DNA from 3 places in the Peribacillus sp. RS7 genome. Region 2 is predicted to be linked to each of the others. Evidence: predicted binding sites of a transcription regulator. Region 2 holds the regulator's gene; each other region holds the start of a gene.

Region 1 (5,757 bases), 1.2 Mb from region 2:
GTCATAGTCATTCTCTGCCTGTTCCAGCTCATGGCGCAGTTTCTCAAGCTCTTCACGTTGATCCTGCACCTTTTGAAGAGCTGATTTCTCCATTTGCCATTTGGACTTCATGCTATTCGCTTGATCCTGAAGTTCTGATAGTTCTTTTTGAAGCACTTCCAGCCTTGCTTTGCTTTGAGGGTCCTCCTCATTCTTCAAGGCCGCTTCTTCAATTTCAAGTTGCATGACTTTTCTCGTGATTTCATCCAACTCGGAGGGCATTGAATCGATTTCCATTCGGATCATCGCACAAGCTTCATCCACAAGATCTATCGCTTTATCCGGTAGGAATCGCTCCGTTATATATCGGTTCGAAAGGACAGAGGCTGCAACGATCGCCCGATCATGTATCCTGACGCCATGGTGAATTTCAAACCGTTCCTTTAATCCACGCAAAATTGAAATCGTATCTTCCACATCCGGTTCAGGAACCAGAACCTGTTGGAAACGGCGTTCAAGAGCCGGATCCTTTTCAATATATTGTCGATATTCATCCAGGGTTGTTGCACCGATACAGTGCAGCTCCCCTCGTGCAAGCATCGGCTTTAACATATTCCCGGCATCAAGCGCGCCATCCGTTCTTCCGGCCCCAACAATTGTATGCAATTCATCAATGAATAAAAGGATTTTGCCGTCACTTTTCTTGATTTCATTCAACACCGCTTTTAGCCTTTCCTCAAATTCACCGCGGAATTTTGCCCCTGCGACAAGCGCACTCATATCAAGTGAAAAAACGGTCTTGTCCTTTAATCCTTCCGGCACATCCTTTCTCACGATCCTTTGTGCCAACCCTTCGACAATGGCTGTTTTACCAACTCCAGGTTCTCCAATTAATACAGGATTATTTTTCGTTTTACGTGAGAGTATCCGAATGACGTTACGGATTTCCGTATCTCGACCGATTACGGGATCGACCTTCCCTGATTTAACCTCAGCAACGAGATCTCTGCCGTATTTTTTAAGTACCTCATATGTGCTTTCAGGATTTTGATTAGTCACTCGTTGATTCCCCCTTATATCGTTTATAACCTGTTTTGCTTTATCATAATCAATCCCATATGATGAAAAAAGCCTGTTTACATTCGTTTTATTGACCTGCAACGACGCAAGAAGTATATGTTCGACAGATAAATATTCATCTTCCCACATCTGCATTTCTTTTTCGGCAGCGGTCAAAATTCCCTGTAAGGAGGATGACATGTAAACCTGGGAAACACTTCCGCTCACTTCCGGTAATCGATCCAGTTCCCTAGTAAGCTCTATATCAAATTGATTCATCGGTTTATCAGATTCCGATAAAATCCTGATTAATAAACTTTCATCCTGTTCCATTAAAATCTTTAATAAATGAAGCTCCGTCAGCTCGGGATTCCCTCTATCTTTAGCTAGCTCCTGGCCGCCAATGATTGCCTGTTGGGTTCTCTCCGTCATTTTATTAATATCCATCTTAAAACCTCCCATTCATCTATTTCATGAACGAAACCCCTCTTAATTTGACCAAGTTTGACCTTTATATTTTCATTATACTTCTAATTCTCCCCATGTAAAGGAATGTTATAAAAATGCAATTATGGAGGATGAACGGCAAAAGCCTTTCTTCATAAAGAAGAAAGGCAAAACCCATCTGTAAATTCATTACATCCCATCATAAGATTTTTATGAAACGAATCAGCTTTATGCTTTCACGGCCATTTTATTATAACCATGAAATTCATCGACGAATTTGAAATCCTTATCCGTGCGACCTGCAAGGATTGTATCTCTGAGCAGAATTCCGGCATCGGTCTCATTGTGGATGATTTCCCCCCACATTCTAGCGCTGGTTTGAACATTCGCCGTACGCGGAATCCGTTCCTCTTGGTAGTCCAAAAATGCCTGTTCAATGTCATTCCCATGCTTATGAAGCATATCCGCCATATAAGCTGCATCTTCTAAAGCCTGGCAAGCCCCTTGTGCCAAGTATTGAAGCATCGGATGTGCAGCATCGCCCGTTAGCGTAATCTTCCCTTTTGTCCAATTATCAATTGGTAAACGGTCATACATTGGCCAGCGGCGTTGCCGTTGAATGAATGAAATTGCATTCTGAACAAGCTCACAAGTTCCGGCGAATACATGATCCATTTCTTCGGGGGTACCCCATTGATCTGTTTTTTCGTTTTCTTCCGTGTATTGAGAACTTTTGAAGACCACCACTTGGTTGTATAGTTCTCCCCTTCTAACCGGGTATTGAACAAGATGAAGGTTTGGTCCAATCCACATATATACATCATCTAAATCTCCATGACTCGTAACCTCTTCCATCGGAATCGCTCCTCTGTATGCAACATATTGTGAGCAGACCGGTTGATCTTCAACAAACAGTTTCCGTGCATTGGACCATAATCCATCGGCTCCAATGACAGCCGTTCCTGAATGTTGGGACCCGTTGGCAGAAGTAACCGTCACTTCACCCTCATTTTCTACTGTTTCAATAATGGTTTGGTTCGTTACCAGTTCAATATACGGGTTCATATCACAGGCCTCAGCCAGTACTTTATGCAAATCGGAACGATGCAAAACAATATAAGGCGCTCCATATCTTTCTTTATAAACATCACCTAAATCCAAAGCGGAAAGCTCTTTTCCAGAAAAAGCATCCATCAGTACCAATCTTTTTGGAAAGACTGCTATTTCATTGATTTTTTCCATGACGCCTAAACGCTTTAATACGTTGGTTGCATTTGCGGCAAGCTGAATTCCTGCACCAATTTCACCAAATTCGGGAGCTTGTTCAAGGACCTTTACATACTGTTTAGTTTCTGCGATTCCTAAAGCAGTTGCCAATCCGCCAATTCCCCCACCGATAACGATGAATGGTTTTTTTTCTGTGTTCATCATCAATTCCCCCTATATTAAGTAGCTTTTAGCCAATGTTGTGGACCAATACCATAGTAAGCGTTTTCATTCAACTGGCATTCTATATATTCATTAGGATCATTCTGAAAGTTTCAACCGATTATTTTCAAACCAAAACAGGCTTGAATTCACTTTCAACCTTTTGGTAACCATTGTTTGTGTCTAATGCCTGTTGCTGTTCCAAATCGAATCTCTCCATTATTGGTAGGTCGTTTACCGAGAATAAGTAAGAATCGGCTTCTGCAACATGCTCATGCCAAACCCAATTCGGAACGACGAAATAATCTCCCTTGGACCAATCAAAACGCACTCCATTAATGACCGTATAGCCTGAACCTTGGTGCACTTGATAGATTGTGGAATGGGTATGGCGATGTGCTTTGGTATGGAATCCTTTTGGCAGTTTCTGCATCCATGCCCCCATCGTGGGATTTGCCGTTTGTCCATTTGAAGGATTGATATATTCCACAGCAAAACCTTCAAATGGATCTGGTTCGAAGTTCATTAATCCTTCTATCGCTGCTTTGGTGCCTTTCCATTTGTAGTTGGCAAGCGGTGCCACTTGTGAATAACGATCGGATATCGGACGAACCATTCCGCCTTGATAACGGAGCTCTGAAAAATCATCAGGCCGTTTAGGCGTTTCAACCCGGTCTGGGTATGGTTCAAAGAAAGTGCCACCTATTGAATAGATAGTTGGAATATCAAGGGCATCCATCCAAATCATCGGTTTTTCTCCAACATGACCATGACCATGCCATAGGTTTTTTGGCGTGATCAAGAAATCCCCTTCTTCCATGAATATCCTTTCTCCTTGCACGATGGTGTAGGCACCCTCACCATTTGTAATGAAACGAAGGGCACTTTGAGAGTGACGATGGGAAGGAGCCACTTCACCAGGCAACAATAGCTGAACCGCTGCATAAAGCGTTTGTGTTGTCGAAGCCCATCCCCAAGGCTGACGATAAGTTAAGCCTGGGTTTTGAAAATAAATGGCCCTCCGCTCCCCTCCTCGATCAGGTGTGAAGATTTCAGCTGCTTCCATCAACTTTTTAGTCAAAAGCTCTTCTTTCCATAAATAAGCATGGGCATGAGGTTTAGGTTCATGGTCCATCAGAGCGGGAATGGCTTCCCACAGAGGCCCAAGGTTATACTGCTGAATATCCTTTGTAAAATCCTTTACGATTGCACTATTCATGTATTCCAATTTTTCAGCCATATTAATCCCAACTTTCTTTTTTTATCTTTTCTCACTGGATTTTAGAAAGATTTCGCTTAATTTGATCGTAGTGTCCTGAAATATGTTCATCGATGAAGTGTTCCACAATATAAGAAACGGGTTTGTTTCCGAATTTTGCGAAATTTCGGTGTGGCGATTCTCTAGATAGTGTTTCTTCATCTAAATTCCCGATCCTGCTTTCCACTTTATATTTAAGCTCCTCCACTTGTTTCAAGACATCATCAACAGCAAGTTTGTCAGTATGGGTAACGGCTGCCAATCGGGCTGGATCTTGCAAGCCACGCCCCCATTTGGCTCCAGGCTTCGCTATTACAGTTTCCACTTCACCTAACCAATAAGGGATGGCCTCAGCTAAATGGGAAAGTATCTGCATGATTGACCATTCATCATCTGCAGGCTTATATCTGATCGTTTCCTCCGGGAGGTTTGCCACTGTCTCAAGAATGTGGTCGATTGATTGGTGAACCGATTGGATTGATATCCCGATTTCCTGATAAGCCATTTTATTTTCCCTCCCCGACAAGTCGCACACGGTTTTCAAGATAACCTATTTTGTCGATTTCGATTTTGACAACGTCACCATCTTTTAAGAACACTTGTGGATCACGGGCTACTCCTACCCCACCCGGTGTTCCTGTGAGTACGATGTCACCTGGTTCAAGAGTCATTAAATTCGATAAGAATTCAACTAAATACTTCACATCGAATACGAAGTTGGATGTATTCGTTTTTTGGCGTTCTTCACCATTTACCGTTAATCGGACATTTAAGCCAGATGGATCGGATAGTTCATCGGAAGTGACTAACCAAGGCCCCATCGGAGCACTTCCTTCAACCGTTTTCCCTTGAAGCCACTCAAGTGTACGCCGTTGGATATCACGGTACGTAACATCATTCGCAATTGTATAACCAGCTACATAATCAAGAGCATCTTCTTTTGAAACATTACGTGCCCTTTGTCCGACTACAAAAGCGAATTCCGCTTCATAATCAAGTTGTTCAGAGATTGGGAAAAACGGTATATCATCCTGGGGACCGATTACTGTATTGGCGAACTTTGCGAATACCACAGGGAATGGCGGCAATTCGCGACCCATTTCAGCAATGTGTTCACGGTAGTTATGTCCGACACAAATAATTTTGCTTGGCTTTTGGATAGGGGCCTCAAGCTTTATATCTTCAATTTCATGTACCATTTTATGTCTGAAGGAATCACGATTGTTCAATGCATAATCCGCAGCCTTTTTCGCGATGGAAAGGCTTTCATTCCCTCCCTGTAAAAATGCCTCCATTGTTGCAGGGACATACGCTTCAGCGATTTGTTCACTGCGGAGTTTCCCTTCGCTTTCAAGAAGCGCTTGATAGGCATAGTTCAAATCCACTATTACATTATCTGGGTAAATTGCACCAATACGTTTAAATCCCTGACTGCTGAAAGTTACTAATTTCATATTTCATTCTCCTTTATTAATCTGGATTTTTTATAAAGCTGATTTTAGTTCTTTGTTTGTGGGCCATTTCTGCTGGATTAACTTCACAAACCAGAATATGAATGATAAATGCTCATCTCATCAATTCACTTA
Region 2 (5,757 bases):
CATTGTAATTCACCACGCGCCAATGATGGTTTAAGGATATTGGAGGCATCGATTGCGCCTTCTGCACCGCCTGCACCAATCAATGTGTGCAATTCATCGATGAATAAGATGATATTACCCGCCTGACGAATTTCATCCATCACTTTCTTCAATCGGTCCTCGAATTCACCCCGATATTTAGTACCTGCCACAACAGTACCCATATCTAGGGTCATTACGCGTTTATCTCGTAAAATTTCAGGTACCTCATTATTGATGATCTGTTGGGCAAGCCCTTCAGCAATGGCTGTTTTACCTACCCCAGGTTCACCGATTAATACTGGGTTATTTTTTGTACGACGGCTTAATACCTCAATGACACGCTGTATTTCCTTACTTCTTCCGATAACGGGATCCAAGCTTCCTTCCCGGGCAATCGCCGTTAAATCACGGGCAAGGCCATCCAGTGTCGGTGTGCTAGCATTTGAAGCAGCTGAACCTTGATGACCACCTGATTCATTGCTGCCCAAAAGTTGTAATACCTGTTGTCGGGCTTTATTTAAACTTACTCCCAGATTATTCAACACGCGGGCGGCTACACCTTCCCCTTCTCGTATCAGACCAAGAAGTACATGCTCTGTTCCAACATATGAATGACCTAATTTTCTCGCCTCATCCATGGAAAGCTCAATGACTTTCTTAGCTCTTGGGGTATAATGTATCGTTTGAGCCGTATCCTGTCCACGGCCAATTAAATTTTCCACTTCTTTCTGAATCTTATCCGGTCCCAATCCAAGAGCATATAACGCTTTGGCTGCAATGCCATCACCTTCTCGGACCAGGCCCAGTAAAATATGTTCCGTGCCAATATTGTTATGACCTAAACGGATTGCCTCTTCTTGGGCTAATGCTAATACTTTCTGGGCTCTTTCAGTAAAACGACCAAACATCATAGGGAATTCCTCCTTAAGAATTTTCGTTTTGAATAAAGTTGTAGACAATTCTCTAAGTAATGGCAGGTTCTTGCTCCATATCTATTCATGAATATTGGTACTCACCAAAGAGGATAATGACCTCTATGAGGAGGAAGATTCCGTGAAATTCAAGCGTTCTCGGATGAGTGCTGCTCTACGGATATCCCTTTCATGGGATTTTAAAGGGCCACCTGCATACTTTTGTAAAAATCCCGACTGTGTCAAAATCATCAACTCATTTAGAATGCTTTTAGAAATATTTTTTATATACCCAAGATCTATACCTAGCCTAACATCTGAGATACAGGTAGCAGCTTCCTTGGTCTCGATGATTCGAGCATTGGACAATATCCCATATGAACGGAAAACTCTATCTTCTAATTGTATGTGGGAAGTCCTCGCTAATGCATCCCGCGCTGACCGTTCCTGGGCTATGATTTGTTGCACTACACTTGTTAGATCTTCAACGATATCCCTCTCCGACTTTCCGAGAGTGATTTGATTAGAGATTTGAAAGATATTCCCTAACGCTTGACTGCCCTCTCCATAAATCCCTCGTACCACCAACCCCAATTGGTTGATAGCCGGTATGATATTATTCATTTGCTGAGTAAGGACCAGGCCTGGCAGATGCATCATGACTGAAGCCCTTAATCCTGTTCCCACATTAGTTGGACAACTAGTTAGGTATCCTCTTTCTTCATCATATGCATAGTCTATGGATTCTTCAATCCAATCGTCAAGAACATTTGCAATCTTTAAAGTTTCCTTTAGCTGCAACCCCGACATTAAACACTGAATACGGAGATGATCCTCTTCGTTTATCATGATACTGATTTCTTCATTTTCCGAAAGGAGACATGCGCTTTTCGCTGATTCCTCAACTAAATGAGGGCTGATTAAATGTTTTTCAACGAGAACGCGCTTTTCCAGTGGCTGTAATTGGTCAATCTCTAGAAGTTCCAGCTTCCCAATCTCTCGAGTAACTTCCTCTTCAATTCTTTTTTTGACCAATTCAATTATTTTTTTAGCTTCTTCGTTAGAAAAGGAGGTTGGGAAGGTAAAGTCTTTGAAATTCCTGGCCAATCGAATCCTGGAACTCAATACAATATCGATCTCCGGCCCTTCGGCACTCATCCAGGAACTCAAGGCGTTTTCTACAAACTTTTCCAAGCTCATAATTCCTCGCCTCCCTCTTGTGCATCATACCTTTTTTCAAGGGAACGAACCTTATCTCTTACCTCTGCCGCTTTCTCAAACTCCTCTTGAATAATGTGGGTCTTTAAAACTTCTTTCAAATCCAAAATTTGCTTTCGAAGATATATGGTGCCACCAATCCTTTTTGGAATTTTCCCTATATGTGCTGTATTGCCGCTATGAACCCTTTTTAAAATAGGGTTTAACTGTTCATTGAATGTTTTATAACATTCGGCACAGCCAAACTTACCAATATGGACAAATTCTTTATAGGAACGATGACAATTCGGGCAACGCCTCTCTTCCGATTTGGGTAATGCATTTGCCTTTGTCTGTTGAATATTCGACTCCATATTCAACAATCCTGCTAATAAATTATTTATTGAAAAACCAGGTCCCCCTGCATCCATGAACATCTCACCTTTTTCCTGAGCACATTTCTCACAAATCATGACTTCAGTCTTTTTTCCATTGATGATTTTGGTGAAGTGTAGGGTAGCAGGCCTTTGATGACATTCTTGGCAAATCAACGTTCATCACCTCTGCCAGTTTCATTTATATTTTAAAGTCGTAAGCATCGCAGTTAAAATTCTTGCCCTAAGCTCATCGCGGTCAGGTAGGTCGATATAAATCACCGATCTATCTATGACACTCATCATAATCTTTGCTTCTCTTTCATTAATGACTTCCTCATTCATCAGCCGGGAAATTACTCCTTCAGCCATCGATTGAGTTACCCTAGAGCCAATAAGCGATAATAATTGGTTAATAAGTTGCACGGAATCCTGTGATTCCACTTTCATGATGCGTATATAACCGCCGCCTCCACGCTTACTCTCTACAACATAACCTCTCTCGATTGTAAACCGGGTATTGATTACGTAATTGATTTGAGAAGGAACACACTGAAATTTATCTGCTATTTCACTTCTTTTAATCTCTAAGATATCTTTTTGACTTATTTCCAGCACTTGCTTCAAATAAGTTTCGATAACATCAGATATGTTTCTCACTCAGCCTCCTCCATTCTGACTTTGACTATATTTGACTATTATTATACAAGGAAAAATGCATTTTGCAACTTAAACGCACTTTCTTTCTGTATTATCCATTTTCTCCAAATTATATGTAGTTACATACCCCATTGAACATTAAAGTTGAAATATCTTACATAAATACCCTGAAAAGATAAATGCAAAACCTGCAATTTTTTCTTCTCCTCAAAGCTCCTTCACCTAAATTCAACCTTTTTCTCCAGCTCGTCCGTTCCCTCTAATGGTATTTTAACCAACAAATAGATCCAGCCCTATGCTGACCCTGGAGATAAAAAACCTATTCGTTAATTAGAATATTAAAAAAGACCAGCCAGAATGGCTGATCTTAGATATGGCTTGGCGGCGTCCTACTCTCACAGGGGGAAACCCCCAACTACCATCGGCGCTGAAGAGCTTAACTGCCGTGTTCGGAATGGGAACGGGTGTGACCTCTTCGCTATCGCCACCAAACAATAAAGGAACGTTGTTCCTTCAAAACTAGATAATAAGAAGGTATTTCATTTTTTAAAAAGCGTTGGTTAAGTCCTCGATCTATTAGTATCAGTCAGCTCCACATGTCGCCACGCTTCCACCTCTGACCTATCAACCTGATCATCTTTCAGGGATCTTACTAGCTTGCGCCATGGGAAATCTCATCTTGAGGGGGGCTTCATGCTTAGATGCTTTCAGCACTTATCCCGTCCGCACGTAGCTACCCAGCTATGCCTTTGGCAAGACAACTGGTACACCAGCGGTGCGTCCATCCCGGTCCTCTCGTACTAAGGACAGCTCCTCTCAAATTTCCTGCGCCCGCGACGGATAGGGACCGAACTGTCTCACGACGTTCTGAACCCAGCTCGCGTACCGCTTTAATGGGCGAACAGCCCAACCCTTGGGACCGACTACAGCCCCAGGATGCGATGAGCCGACATCGAGGTGCCAAACCTCCCCGTCGATGTGGACTCTTGGGGGAGATAAGCCTGTTATCCCCGGGGTAGCTTTTATCCGTTGAGCGATGGCCCTTCCATGCGGAACCACCGGATCACTAAGCCCGACTTTCGTCCCTGCTCGACTTGTAGGTCTCGCAGTCAAGCTCCCTTGTGCCTTTACACTCTACGAATGATTTCCAACCATTCTGAGGGAACCTTTGGGCGCCTCCGTTACTCTTTAGGAGGCGACCGCCCCAGTCAAACTGCCCACCTGACACTGTCTCCCACCCCGATAAGGGGCGCGGGTTAGAATTTCAATACAGCCAGGGTAGTATCCCACCAACGCCTCCACCGAAGCTAGCGCTCCGGCTTCTCAGGCTCCTACCTATCCTGTACAAGCTGTACCAAAATTCAATATCAGGCTGCAGTAAAGCTCCACGGGGTCTTTCCGTCCTGTCGCGGGTAACCTGCATCTTCACAGGTACTATAATTTCACCGAGTCTCTCGTTGAGACAGTGCCCAGATCGTTACACCTTTCGTGCGGGTCGGAACTTACCCGACAAGGAATTTCGCTACCTTAGGACCGTTATAGTTACGGCCGCCGTTTACTGGGGCTTCGGTTCAAAGCTTCGCTTGCGCTAACCTCTCCCCTTAACCTTCCAGCACCGGGCAGGTGTCAGCCCCTATACTTCGCCTTGCGGCTTCGCAGAGACCTGTGTTTTTGCTAAACAGTCGCCTGGGCCTATTCACTGCGGCTTTTCCGGGCTATTCACCCTAAAAAGCACCCCTTCTCCCGAAGTTACGGGGTCATTTTGCCGAGTTCCTTAACGAGAGTTCTCTCGCACACCTTAGGATTCTCTCCTCGCCTACCTGTGTCGGTTTGCGGTACGGGCACCTTACATCTCACTAGAGGCTTTTCTTGGCAGCGTGGAATCAGGAACTTCGGTACTATATTTCCCTCGCCATCACAGCTCCGCCTTAATGGAAACGGGATTTGCCTCGTTTCCGGCCTAACTGCTTGGACGCGCATATCCAACAGCGCGCTTACCCTATCCTTCTGCGTCCCCCCATCGTTCAAACGATGTATAGGTGGTACAGGAATATCAACCTGTTGTCCATCGCCTACGCCTTTCGGCCTCGGCTTAGGTCCCGACTAACCCTGAGCGGACGAGCCTTCCTCAGGAAACCTTAGGCATTCGGTGGAAGGGATTCTCACCCTTCTTTCGCTACTCATACCGGCATTCTCACTTCTAAGCGCTCCACCAGTCCTTCCGGTCTGACTTCAACGCCCTTAGAACGCTCTCCTACCATCGACACCTAATGGTGTCAATCCACAGCTTCGGTGATACGTTTAGCCCCGGTACATTTTCGGCGCGGAGTCACTCGACCAGTGAGCTATTACGCACTCTTTAAATGGTGGCTGCTTCTGAGCCAACATCCTGGTTGTCTAAGCAACTCCACATCCTTTTCCACTTAACGTATACTTTGGGACCTTAGCTGGTGGTCTGGGCTGTTTCCCTTTCGACTACGGATCTTATCACTCGCAGTCTGACTCCCAAGAATAAGTATTTGGCATTCGGAGTTTGACTGAATTCGGTAACCCGTTGGGGGCCCCTAGTCCAATCAGTGCTCTACCTCCAATAC
Region 3 (5,757 bases), 470 kb from region 2:
AATGCTTCTCCTACAGCATTTCCATCTAACAGCTTCTTTAACATTTCTGGCGGAGAATTTCTTCTCTCTGCCATCGCCATGGCGTCACCAATTCCATGAATGATCATATCGGCAGATTTGATTTGGGAAATCACTTCTTTGATTGCAGGTTCCTTCATAAAGGAAGCATAAACCTCACCGCTTAATTGATCGGGTACATATAACACTCTGTATGAGGCCTGCGCCTTCTGTGCCATTTTTTCGACAATCGTATTGGCCTGATTCTGCACTGCTTCACCAATTCCCCCGCGTGCTGGGACAAATGTCAATTTCTTCGATGCTTCATCAGGTGACAGCGAATCAGCCACTTCGGCCATTGTCGATCCACCAGTAACCGCTATGATATTCTTTGAATTCCATTCTCGTTTCATACGGTTTGCACAAGCTTTACCCAATTCTTTTTTCACCCATGGGGTCTCGTCACAATTTCCTGAGACAATAATGACCTCGTCCACTTGCAACAAATCCTGCAATTGCCGTTCCATTATGTCTATACCCATTACTTCACGCATTATTCCTTCTAACTTATCCAGGATTTCAATCCCTTCATCAGTCAGCGTCATGCCAGAACTGAATATGTTAACCAGGTTCTGACTTTTCAGAAAATCAACCTCGCTCCTAAGCGTCCGCTCTGTCAAATTAAGGCTCACGGCCAGACTTCGCCTTCCAACTGGCTGCATCATTTTGATATAACGCAGGATATCATATCTTTTTTGCATAACCATAAGGAAATCAGGTAATAATTTTCTTTGTACCTCGAGTAATGTACGCATATTTAAAACTCCTAAAAAAGGTTGAGTTGGACACACAATGTCCCACGTAGTCATTTTCTGTCCCACTTAAAACAAAAAAATATTCCTGCTACATATTTTATTCTAGCAGGAACGGAATGTTTCTTCAAATGATTTGAAAAATTATTTTTCCAAAAGCCTATTTAGAGCTGATTTATCAACATTTCCGAATTGAACGATATCATCTTTCCATTCTACAACAGGGATCATCAAGCCGAATTTCTCAAGCAAATCATCATCGGTATGGATATCGATTTCCTTATATCCTATGCCTGACTCAAATTTCACTTCTTCAAGTATCTGCTTGGCCTTATCACATAATGGACATTTATCCCGACTATATAAAACAAACGCATTTGATTCCAAACCACTCATCCTTTTCAATCATATCTTTTTCGTTTAGATGAAGAAGGGATCCCTAATTGTTCCCGGTATTTGGCAACGGTTCGACGTGCGAGGATAATTCCATGCTCCTCTTTCAATCGTTCCGCCAAGTCTTGATCCGAAAGCGGCTTTTGTTTATTTTCACCATTGATGGCTGCCTGGAGGCTCTTTTTTGCTTGCATGCCCGACATATCCTCATCAAGGCCGACTGACTGTAAAGAAGTAGTGAAAAATATCCGCATCTCTATCGTGCCAAATGGCGTCTGCACGTATTTCCCTTTAACGGCCCGGCTTACTGTGGACTCATGTATACCAAGCTCATCGGCGACTTCCTTCATCGTCATCGGCTTCAAATAGTTCAAGCCATGATGAAAGCACGCCGGCTGTTTTTCGACGATGCATTGAATAACCTTCAGTATCGTTTCTTTTCTCTGTTGGATCCCTCTAGAGATCCATTGATACTCCTGCCACTTATCCTGGATAAACTTTTGCACTCCCTGGTCCTTATGGCTCTTCATTTGGTTTAAATACCCTTTATCCACATTAAGATTGGGAGAGTTGCCGTCATAATTCCCGACAAGCAGTATCCCATCACGAACTTCCACGACCACGTCCGGCACTATATAAGAAGGTTTTTCCTGAAAAAATAGTGAAGCTGGACGCGGGTTCAACGTCTGGACATAATCAAATACTTCTTGAATCTCCTTCATTGTAACACCGATTTTCTTACTTAAGTCTTTCCAACGCTTTTCAGCAAAATCGAGGAAATGGTTTTCTATGATCGATTCTGCCAGCTGATTCACCCCTTCTGCTTTTACCTGAAGCAAAAGGCACTCTTGGAGATTTCTTGCTGCAATTCCATGTGGCTCGAGTTGCTGTAAAATCGAAAGGCTCTCTTCCAACACGACTGAAGAAATTCCTGGAACACATATATCCTCCAGCTGAGTTCTTAAGTAACCGTTTTCATCAAGATTATGAATTAATAGCAGCATTGCCTTCTGCTGCTCACCGGAAAGTTGCTGGTGATTCACCTGGGACATGACATGCTGTTCAAGCGATAGAGTATCTTCACTGATCTGTTCAATCCAATAGTTGGCATCATACGTATTTTTAAGAGTACGTTTACCCTTTTTCCGGTCAAAGGTTGGCTGAAATAAAGCCGATGTTGGCTGATCTAGGGACAGTAATGGATTTTCCACCATTTTATTTTCTAAGAAAGCCGATAGCTCCTGTGAGGAGTATTGCAGCAATGTAATAGCCTGCATTAGCTCCTGGGTCATTGCCATCTTTAATGTTTGCTGTTGAAAAAGTCCTGCTTTCATATTCATACTCATCGATTCATCCCTCCCCCACTCCATTTTACATTATCAGGAGAAAATTCTACACAAAAACCCATGAAAACGCTTACGTTTATTTCTGAATAGTGTATTTGTTTTAAATACTATATGTTAGAAATGCAATTTTCACAACTACTTTTATTGAAAAATCACCATTTTTCAAAGGTGTGGGCGAATATTTTCCAAAGAAAGCTGACATAGCAAGATTCGATGGAATTTTACGGAAATCGAGTAAATCCATCAAAAACCGCAAGAACCCAATTGATGCGACCTTTTAAAAATGGCCAATAAAAAATCCCCCACTTTATTAAGCAGAAGATTGGTAATGCCCTCGGCAGGAATCGAACCTGCATTTCAAGCTTCGGAGGCTTGCGTTCTATCCGTTGCACTACGAGGGCGTAATAGAAAATATTTTTTCGACAGACTTCATTATATGATAGAATCCCATCCTTTGCAAGGGTTATCAGGTTTAAAACTTCGCCTTTTGGGTATTATGGGTAATGTGGAAATTCATCCCTGTGCGGCATAATATATAAAGCAATCTATCAGGAAGGAGCCTTGGCCAGAAAATTGTCGAACAAATTATCCATTATAGGGTTTGTTTTGTTTGACCTAAATTGACCAAAAAGTGTATCATACATACATAAAGAATTTAAATGATTCTCTTAATCGAAGGAGGAAATGAACATGAATTTAATTCCTACAGTTATCGAACAAACAAGTCGTGGGGAGCGTGCCTACGATATTTACTCCCGTTTATTAAAAGACCGGATCATTATGCTAGGAAGTGCAATTGACGATAATGTTTCCAACTCAATTGTAGCTCAATTACTATTTTTAGAAGCAGAAAATCCTGAAAAAGATATCACTCTATATATCAACAGCCCCGGTGGAAGCATCACTTCCGGTATGGCCATTTACGATACTATGCAATATATCAAACCTAATGTATCCACTGTATGCATCGGTATGGCTGCTTCCATGGGTGCATTCCTATTGGCAGCTGGTGAAAAAGGCAAACGTTATGCGTTGCCAAACAGTGAAGTCATGATTCACCAACCACTTGGAGGAGCTCAAGGTCAAGCTACTGAAATTGAAATTGCAGCCCGCCGTATCCTTCACTTGAAAGATAAACTGAACCAAATATTAGCAGAACGTACTGGTCAACCTATTGAAGTCCTTCAAAGAGATACGGAGCGTGATAACTTCATGACTTCCGAAAGGGCTCTTGAATATGGATTGATTGACAAAGTAATCACACGCAGCGCTCTTGATGATAAAAAAGACTCTAAATAATAATTATTATACAAAAAGGCTCCGGAAGTCGTCTTAAGCGACTTTCGGAGCTTTTTTCTTAATCTGAAGAATATAAAAGAAAAGGATGCACTTTTAGGCATCCTCTTCTTTTAACCCTCTTGCTGAACGAACTCTTCCAATGCCTCTAATGCTTCTTTTTCATCGCGTCCTTCGACGATTAACTTCACGGACACGCCAGAACTGATGGCAAGGCTCATTAATCCCATTATACTTTTTGCATTCACTTTCTTTCCTTCTTTTTCAAGAAAAACATCTGAATGAAAGCGGTTAGCTTCTTGTACAAAAAGAGCCGCCGGCCGGGCTTGTAAACCCGTTTTCAATTTTACCTCAACTTGTTTTTCCACCATCTTGATCTCCCCTGTTAGCTTTATTTTTTCGCAGAAATAGCCTCTCCCCCACGGAGCCTGTCAGCTATTTCATCAATCTTTCGCAATCTGTGATTAATTCCGGACTTACTGATGTTTCCTCCGGATACCATTTCTCCAAGTTCCTTTAAGGTTATATCCTGAAATGCTATCCTAAGCTCCGCAATTTCCCGAAGCTTATCCGGTAAAATGCTTAGTCCCACCGTATCCTCAATGTAATGGATATTTTCAACCTGGCGCAATGAGGCACCAATCGTTTTGTTCAAATTGGCTGTTTCACAATTCACAAGTCGATTCACTGAATTACGCATATCACGGACAATCCGTACATCCTCGAACCTTAATAAAGCTGAATGGGCACCAACTATACTTAAAAACTCGGCAATCTTTTCGGCTTCTTTCAAATAAATGATGTACCCTTTTTTGCGTTCAAGTGTCTTGGCCTTCAAGCCAAACTTATTCATTAGCTCACAAAGGGCATCATTGTGCTCTTTATAAAGTGAGAAAATCTCAAGGTGATAGGAAGACGTTTCCGGATTGTTTACCGAACCCCCCGCAAGAAATGCACCTCTTAGGTATGAACGCTTACAGCATTTCTTCCCAACAATAGTATCGGATATGGCATGGAGAATTTCAAAGCCATCGCCTAAAATTTCCAAATCGGTTAAAATCCGCTGCCCTCCTGATGACATCCTGACAATATAAACATTATTCTTTTTAAGCTTCATCTTTTTACGGACCAAAAGCTCGACCTGGACCTCATAACTTTTTTTCAGCAGCGTATATATCCTTCTGGCAATCGCAGCATTTTCAGTTTGAATATCCACAACAAGCTTCCGATTAGAAAATGAAAGGGATCCGTTCATCCGGATAAGCGCACACAATTCCGCTTTTCCGCAGCAATCCTTTCCCTCTAATGTAGTAAGCTCTTTTTTAGTTTCTGAAGCAAAAGACATCCATTTCACCCCCAATCGAACGCAGGTAATCTATTTTTATCAATCAAAAAACCGTCCCCGCTTATATCTACGGAACTATGTGGCTTTTTGTTTCATTTACAAGCATATTATAAAGCAAATCCGCCACTTTTTTCGTGTCATGGCGTATTACATTCCCTTCATAGCTGAAAATGCGTTCTTGTATGATCTCAAGACCCATTCTTTTCAAACTTTCCACATCATACATAACCGGTTTAGCATATTCAGCTTGATAACGTTGCTGAATTTCGGTTGGTATTTCTTCATTATTAACAAGTATCCTGTCAATATATGCATTCCCCATATGGTCATATATAGCTTTTATATGATCGCTCGCACTATAATCCAGCGTCTCGCCGGCTTGTGTCATCAAATTGCAAATGTACACCTTCTTAGCCTTGGAACGGGCAACTTCTTCTCCTAGACCCGGGACAAGTAAGTTAGGCAGAATGCTAGTATATAAGCTTCCTGGACCGATGACAATTAGATCTGCCTGCTTGATTTCCTGGAGAGTTTCACTCAGCGGCTTTATATGTTGAGGAGACAGAAA

What was found. The regulator CtsR, encoded in region 2, represses protease genes until heat stress. The targets are predictions, from matches to a motif close to ATGGTCAATAAAGGTCAAACA.
Region 1: clpB (ATP-dependent chaperone ClpB) is a predicted target of CtsR. The motif match lies at 1,530-1,550, and genes of this name have one in related genera.
Region 3: clpP (ATP-dependent Clp endopeptidase proteolytic subunit ClpP) is a predicted target of CtsR. The motif match lies at 3,156-3,176, and genes of this name have one in related genera.

What each region holds. Positions count from the first base shown of each region.
Region 1 covers NZ_CP168135.1:3,366,150-3,371,906, reverse strand. Annotated here, with positions in the region: gene clpB (ATP-dependent chaperone ClpB) at 1-1,485, opposite strand, end outside; gene ACDZ29_RS16940 (FAD-dependent monooxygenase) at 1,714-2,913, opposite strand; gene ACDZ29_RS16935 (cupin domain-containing protein) at 3,041-4,153, opposite strand; gene ACDZ29_RS16930 (DinB family protein) at 4,185-4,676, opposite strand; gene ACDZ29_RS16925 (fumarylacetoacetate hydrolase family protein) at 4,678-5,625, opposite strand.
Region 2 covers NZ_CP168135.1:2,164,634-2,170,390, reverse strand. Annotated here, with positions in the region: gene clpC (ATP-dependent protease ATP-binding subunit ClpC) at 1-932, opposite strand, end outside; gene ACDZ29_RS11085 (protein arginine kinase) at 1,056-2,132, opposite strand; gene ACDZ29_RS11080 (hypothetical protein) at 2,129-2,680, opposite strand; gene ACDZ29_RS11075 (CtsR family transcriptional regulator) at 2,702-3,163, opposite strand; rRNA gene rrf (5S ribosomal RNA) at 3,540-3,655, opposite strand; rRNA gene ACDZ29_RS11065 (23S ribosomal RNA) at 3,720-5,757, opposite strand, start outside.
Region 3 covers NZ_CP168135.1:1,692,871-1,698,627, forward strand. Annotated here, with positions in the region: gene ACDZ29_RS08780 (sugar-binding transcriptional regulator) at 1-812, opposite strand, end outside; gene ACDZ29_RS08785 (glutaredoxin family protein) at 954-1,205, opposite strand; gene rpoN (RNA polymerase factor sigma-54) at 1,211-2,548, opposite strand; tRNA gene ACDZ29_RS08795 (tRNA-Arg) at 2,878-2,949, opposite strand; gene clpP (ATP-dependent Clp endopeptidase proteolytic subunit ClpP) at 3,239-3,847, shown strand; gene ACDZ29_RS08805 (HPr family phosphocarrier protein) at 3,958-4,215, opposite strand; gene whiA (DNA-binding protein WhiA) at 4,236-5,189, opposite strand; gene yvcK (YvcK family protein) at 5,257-5,757, opposite strand, start outside.